DNA from 2 places in the Streptomyces sp. NPDC059567 genome. Region 1 is predicted to be linked to the other one. Evidence: riboswitches for the same ligand, from Rfam matches in the RefSeq annotation. Region 1 holds a riboswitch; the other holds the start of a gene.
The links. A riboswitch is a leader RNA that binds a small molecule or an ion and turns the genes downstream of it on or off. The one in region 1 is predicted to bind cobalamin.

Region 1 (3,230 bases):
GGACGGCGGCCGGGCGGGGCGCGCCCTTCGCGATCATCTCCAGGAGGTGGAAGAGGGCGGTGGGCGCGTTGCCGATGGCGACGACGGAGCCTTCGAGGCGGTCGCGCCAGAGTTCGAGGGCGGCGGCGCTGCGGGTGGTGCCGAGCTCGGCGGCGAGGGCGGGCACGGCGGGGTCGGAGAGGGTGCAGACCACGTCGTTGTCGGCGGGCAGGCGCTTGCGGGTCACTCCGCTGGCGACCATCTGCGCGTCGCAGAGGATGGGTGCGCCGGCGCGCAGGGCGGCGCGGGCGCGGGAGACGACCTGCGGCGAGTAGGCGAGGTCGCGGACGAGGTCGGTCATGCCGCAGGCGTGGATCATGCGGACCGCGACCGTGGCGACGTCGGCGGGCAGATCCGCGAGGTCCGCCTCGGCGCGGATCGTGGCAAAGGACTGGCGGTAGATCTCCGCGCCGTCCTTCTCGTAGGCGAACATCGTGTCGTTCTCGCTCATCTCGTTGTGCGGGCCGTTGCGACTGCTTCGGTCAGGGAGGTACGGGGGGTGGGGCGGCCGTCCACGAGGTAGGTGCCCTCGGCGGTGGCGAGGACGTCGACCCAGGTGCCGGGGGCGCCTTGGGGGTGGCCGCACCGGCGCTCGCACCCGGAGAAGTGGACGGGGAGGCCGGGCGCGCCGGGTACGGCGTCGGCGCGGACGTCGGCGAGGGACTTGGCGCAGCCGGGCCGCCCGGTGCAGGCGCCGACGCCGACCCAGGGGTCGTCGGGGCGGGTGATCAGCCCGGCCGCGTCCAGCGCGGGGAGCCGGGTGCGGGAGGCCCCGACGACGACGGCCCCGCGCCAGGGCGTGAGCCGTACCTCGTCGGCGGGCAGCAGCGCGCGGAGCTGGGCGGCGGTCAGCCGCCCGAGCGGCGCGAGCACGTGCAGCGCGTTCCCGCCGAGGGGTCCGGGCCGGGGCGGCGCGGCATGCGGCAGCGGTGGTGCGGGGACGACGGGATGGGCGTCGACCCCGGCCCGCGCGAGCGCGGCGGCGAGGTCCGGCTGCTGCCCCTGGGGCAGCTCCCGCACCCGCCAGGCCCCGTTCCCGGCGTCGCGGGCAGCTTCGAGGAAGGCCCCGGCGGCGGCGAGCGCGGCGCGGGGGGCGTCGGCGGTGGCGACCCGGAAGACCCGGTCGCCCACCCGGAGCCGGACCGACCGCCCTCCTGCGATCAAGGTCACATCTCCGCCCAGCCGCGCCACGTCGCCGCGGCCGTCGTCCAGGGCGAAGAGGAAGCGGCCCGACAGGGCAGCCGTCCAGGGGGCCGCGCAGAGCAGCGCGTCCAGTTCGCGGGCCCACAACTGCACGTCCGCGTGGCCGAGTCCGTCCAGTCCCGCGGTCGGGGAGGCGACGATGTTGCGGACGCGTTCGTGCGTGGAGGAGGGCAGCAGGCCCGCCTCCGTCAGCCGGTCCGCCAGCTCCGCTCCGCAGCCCCCGTCGAGACCGCGCAGCTCCACGTTGCCCCGGGACGTGACCGCGACGCGGCCGTCGCCCAAAGACTCCGCCGCCGACGCCAGGGACTCGACCTGATGTGCCGTCAACAGCCCTGCGGGCAGGCGCAGTCGGGCCAGGCCGCCGTCGTCGGCGGGGTGCAGGCGCAGCGCGCCGGGGCAGGCATCGCCACGGTCCCGTATGAGAGCTTCGCCCCGGTTGGGCGTTGTGGGCGGGGTGGGCGGCATGGCGGCGAGCATACCCACGTGGATCCGGGCGACCCCTGGGGACGACCCCTGCCCGCCGTGAGCACGATCTACTATGCAGACGGCATGGGGTCCCAGGACCCCGGGGAGGAAGCCCGGTGAGAATCCGGCGCGGTCCCGCCACTGTGAGCCAGGTCGCACCCGCGGCCGGGTGAGTCAGGAACTCCTGCCGTCCATACGACCACCCGGGGCGCGGACAACCCCGAGGAAGGCCTGCGCACGCATGCGAATTCTGTTGCTGTCGCACTCCGACACCGACCTGCTCAGCGCCCGCGCGGCCGGCGGCCCCGTCGAGTACCGGTTCGCCAATCCCTCCCGCCTCGCCCTGGACGACCTGCCCGGGCTCCTGGACGGCGCCGACCTCGTCGTCGTCCGCCTCCTCGGCGGTCTGCGCGCCTGGGAAGAGGGCCTGCAGGCGCTGCGGACGGCGGAGAAGCCGCTGGTCGTGCTCTCCGGCGAACAGGCCCCCGACGCCCAGCTCATGGAGACCTCCACCGTCCCCGTCGGCGTCGCCACCGAGGCCCACGCCTACCTCGCGCACGGCGGCCCGGCCAACCTGGAGCAGCTGGCCCGCTTCCTCTCCGACACCGTGCTGCTCACCGGCCACGGCTTCGACGCCCCGGCCGCCGCGCCGACCTGGGGCCCGCTGGAGCGCACGCCCCGCACGACCGACGGCCCGACGGTCGCCGTGCTCTACTACCGCGCCCACCACATGAGCGGGAACACCGCCTTCGTCGACTCCCTCTGCGAGGCGATCGAGGACAAGGGCGCCCGGGCCCTGCCGCTGTACGTCGCGTCCCTGCGCGCCCCCGAGCCGGAGCTGCTCGACCGCCTGCGCGGTGCCGACGCGATCGTCACCACCGTCCTCGCGGCCGGCGGCACCAAGCCCGCCGAGGCGCAGGCCGGCGGCGACGAGGAGGCCTGGGACGCGGGCGCGCTCGCCGCCCTCGACGTACCGATCCTGCAGGCGCTCTGCCTCACCGGCTCGCGTTCGGCCTGGGAGGAGAACGACGAGGGTCTCTCCCCGCTGGATGCCGCCAGCCAGGTCGCCGTCCCCGAGTTCGACGGCCGGCTCATCACCGTCCCGTTCTCCTTCAAGGAGATCGACGAGGACGGGCTGCCCGCGTACGTCGCCGACACCGAGCGCGCCGCCCGCGTCGCCGGGATCGCGGTCCGCCACGCGCTCCTGGGGTACATCCCGAACGAGCGGAAGAAGCTCGCTCTGGTCCTCTCCGCTTACCCGACCAAGCACTCCCGGATCGGCAACGCGGTCGGCCTCGACACCCCCGCCTCCGCCGTCGCGCTGCTGCGCCGCCTCCGTGAGGAGGGCTACGACTTCGGTCCGGTCGAGGAGATCCCGGGCCTGGTCTCCGGTGACGGCGACGAGCTGATCTACGCCCTGATCGAGGCCGGCGGCCACGACCAGGACTGGCTCACCGAGGAGCAGCTGGCGAAGAACCCCGTCCGCATCCCGGCCGCCGACTACAAGCGCTGGTACGCCCAGC
Region 2 (3,230 bases), on a different contig from region 1:
GCGGGTGACCCCGGCCGTCCGGGACGCGGTGCGGCAGACCATCGCCGAGGCGGCGGGCCAGCCGACCGCCGGCTCCGCGGCCGACCACCTGGCGGCCGCCTGGCAGGCGGCGTACGGGCGCGGCCCGGAGCCGGTGCGCGCGTACAGCGAGTCCATCAAGGCCGTCGAGGCGGCCGCGCACGCCGTCGTTCAGCCGAACCACGCGAAGGCAACGCTCGGCACCATGCTCGGCGAGCTGAAGAGCGCCCGGCACAAGTTCGTCTTCGCGATCCCGGCCGCGGCCGGCGACGCCGTCGCCCCGGCGGAGGCGTTGATGCGCGCGCTGTGGGACGGCCAGACGTCCCGGCACGGCGGGCAGACCGCGACCGTGGACGAGACGCTGGAGGCGGCCCGGGCCGGGGTCCACCTCGCTGCCACCCTCGTGCAGTGGTTCACCTCCGGCGCCGTGACCCGCATCCCCTGACTGTTCGGCGGGTCGATCGGGAGCGGAGCGGTCACAGTTCGCGCCCAGGCCGTCTTCCCGGAAAGGCCCGTGAGACGCGGCTCGGTGCAGGACGATGGCCTGCAGGGGTCCTCACCGGAGGAACCGGCTGGGTCGAGGAGGAGCATGAGCGGAGAACACTTGATCACCGACGAGGAGACGCGCCGGATCGCGGAGGGCTTCCTCACCGCGTCCTCCTGGATTCGGCGATGTCAGGTGGGGGCGAACCGTGATCGGGCCGGACGCCGCGTACCTCAAGGGGTGGGGGCCTGATTTCCCCGAGGACGTCGAGCTCCGGGAGGGACAGCGGTGGTCGTGGACCGTCTCGTTCACCGACCCCGCCGGCGGGGGTAAGGGGCTCTCCCACACGGAGGTCCTCGACGGGCTGACCCGGATCGTGTACGGCGAGCACTCAGGTTCTGATGGGTGGCAGTACCTGGCCATCCGCCAGTGGTTCACCGAGCCCTCGGACGCCCGACAGGCACTCAGCCTGTCCACGACCCACCAGTCGCTGATATGCCAGCAGGCCCTCTACGGCAAGGTCGTCTTCCGCACCCCGGATGAGGAGTCCATGTCCGGCAAAAAGCTGGACTTCTTCAGCGAGCAGCGACTCACGGCCGCAGAACCCGAAGAAGAATGAGGCGCCGGGCCGCCTCCACATGACCACTGACCCCCTTGTGCCACCCCCGTAGCCGCACAATGGGCCCTGGACGCAGGGGAATCCGGTGGGAATCCGGAACTGTCCCGCAACGGTGTATGCCTTCAGGCGTCAGTCCGAGGACCTGCCCATCCAGAACGTGCCCGAGCGTGTCCGCGCGCCCGTGCCCTTCTGGGAGGGCTTCGGGACATCGCCTTGAAGCCCGATCCACATCGGATCGGGCTTTCTTGCTGTCAGCCTCCGGGTCTCTGCAACGAAGGGGCGAGGTCTGCGCGAGCGCGCAGACGAACTGCCGCCGTCACCGGCGGAGACAGCCAGGAGGACTTCGTGACCATTCAGATCGCGCCGCTGGCGGCCCTGCTCCTCGTCGTGAGCATCGCCGTCGGCATCACGGTCTTCAAGCACACCGCGCGTGCCGCCGGCCGCGGCGACGGCGGCGATCGCTTCGGGTGCGGCCGTGGCGATGGTCCTGGCGCTGCTGCTCGCCCCTGGGTTCGGGCAGTCCCGGCGGACCCCACAACGTCGACGACTCCCCTGGGCCCGGCCACGCCTGTTGAGTAGTCGACCGGCAGCCTGGCTGACCCTCGGGACAGCACAACATCCCGGAGGCTGGCGGGAGTTGGCCTACGGCCGATGGTCGTCGCACCGCCAGCCGCACGCGTAGAAACGGGCTTGAGCTCCGCACGGTGTCACCCCAGCCCCGCACTGCCCCCGGTACACCACTGACACGACCCCCGCAGACGCCGCGGCAAGCGGGGCAGGCTGCGGGGAACGGGGCAGCGGGATGTACGGGAGCGGTGCCGAGTCCCGGTCATCCACGGCCGGGGGCTGGACGCGGCACGTGGGATCGCCGTCCTCCATCGGGCGCTTCACCTGTCGTTGCCTCGGCATCGCGACTGGCGCTTCGTCCGGCGTCGCGTCGAGGTAGGCACTGTGGTCGGCTGCCGGGGTCCAGAACTCAAACGCGGTCCGCTTCACCTTGACCACCGCCCGGACGTACAGACCGGAGGCGGCATCTCGGATGAACTCATCGAAGGGACGCTCGGCGGGGCGAATGGTCGGGTGCCAGCCCCCGCACTTGCCTGTCCGCTGCTTCGGGCATGGCCCTGGGAGCCGCTCGTCACACCGGGCGAGTTCGATGCGGCGGATACCACCTCGGAACGGGATTGGAGAGTCCCGCTTCATGATCAGTTCTAGGGGGACTCTGTCGGTACGCAGCCACGGCACCGTCATGTCCCTCGCCATGTCCTGGCTGTCCGTCTGCCACGCATCCAGCACCCCCGCCCGCCGGGCCGCCGCATCGCGTGCCTTGATCTCGCGCGGGTTGCGTGGTGACAGTTGCGACTCGAATCCCAGAAGTACTCCGTCCGCACCGCGGATTAGGACGTCACTGCGGATTGCGCGGTCCTTGCTCGCCCGCTCCTGCACGGCTGTGTGCCCGCCTTCCTCGGCAGCCCGTACGGCCCGCTCCTTGTAAGCCTTGTGCTCGTCGGACTCCCCGCCGCCGTAGTGCCGGTCCTCCGCGTCGCTGCGCATGTGGGCGGCGACGGGCTTGCCCATTCGCCGATACAGCGACATTGGCTCAGTGAAGCCCCGTTCCTCGCACACCTCTGCGCACGTGAGTCCGCGGACCGGCACAGGCAATCGGCGGTCGGCGAGAAGCTGCTCGAGGAGGGCGGCGCCACCGGCAACTCCGAGGTCTGGTTTGGTCAGGTCCAGCCTTCGGTCGAACCCTGCGAGCCGCACGTATCGGTTGGGCATGCCGCCTCCGCTCGCCACACGGCCACGACGGGCCGCTGTTGATCCGGGGCATTACCCCCGGTGTGTTCCGCTAGTCCGAACTTCCATCGTGATGGTGGCCACTGACAATGGCCCTGGCTGGGACGCGGTCGGCCACCAGCAGGCGCGGCGACCGCCCCGATCGCTACTGATCACGTGCCGCACACGATGCTGCTGTGCCGCGCCGGCGCCGAACTCGTCGAGGACGAGCTGGGTCGGGCGTCTCGGGGCTGGGTGGCCCCATGAGTCAACTGATACAGATAACGCCCAAATACCCGTGGTACTGGGTTGCGTCACCTGCGGCGGAGCCCC

Region 2: another riboswitch for cobalamin. It lies ahead of ACFVZW_RS19320 (hypothetical protein); the one in region 1 lies ahead of cobN (cobaltochelatase subunit CobN).

The regions. Positions count from the first base shown of each region.
Region 1 is NZ_JBHWBS010000065.1:32,497-35,726, reverse strand. It holds gene ACFVZW_RS25225 (precorrin-8X methylmutase) at 1-472, opposite strand, end outside; gene ACFVZW_RS25220 (cobalamin biosynthesis protein CobG) at 487-1,719, opposite strand; cobalamin riboswitch at 1,771-1,914, shown strand; gene cobN (cobaltochelatase subunit CobN) at 1,949-3,230, shown strand, end outside.
Region 2 is NZ_JBHWBS010000040.1:9,116-12,345, forward strand. It holds gene ACFVZW_RS19310 (hypothetical protein) at 1-463, shown strand, start outside; gene ACFVZW_RS19315 (hypothetical protein) at 711-1,121, shown strand; cobalamin riboswitch at 1,166-1,286, shown strand; gene ACFVZW_RS19320 (hypothetical protein) at 1,467-1,700, shown strand; gene ACFVZW_RS19325 (hypothetical protein) at 1,764-2,900, opposite strand.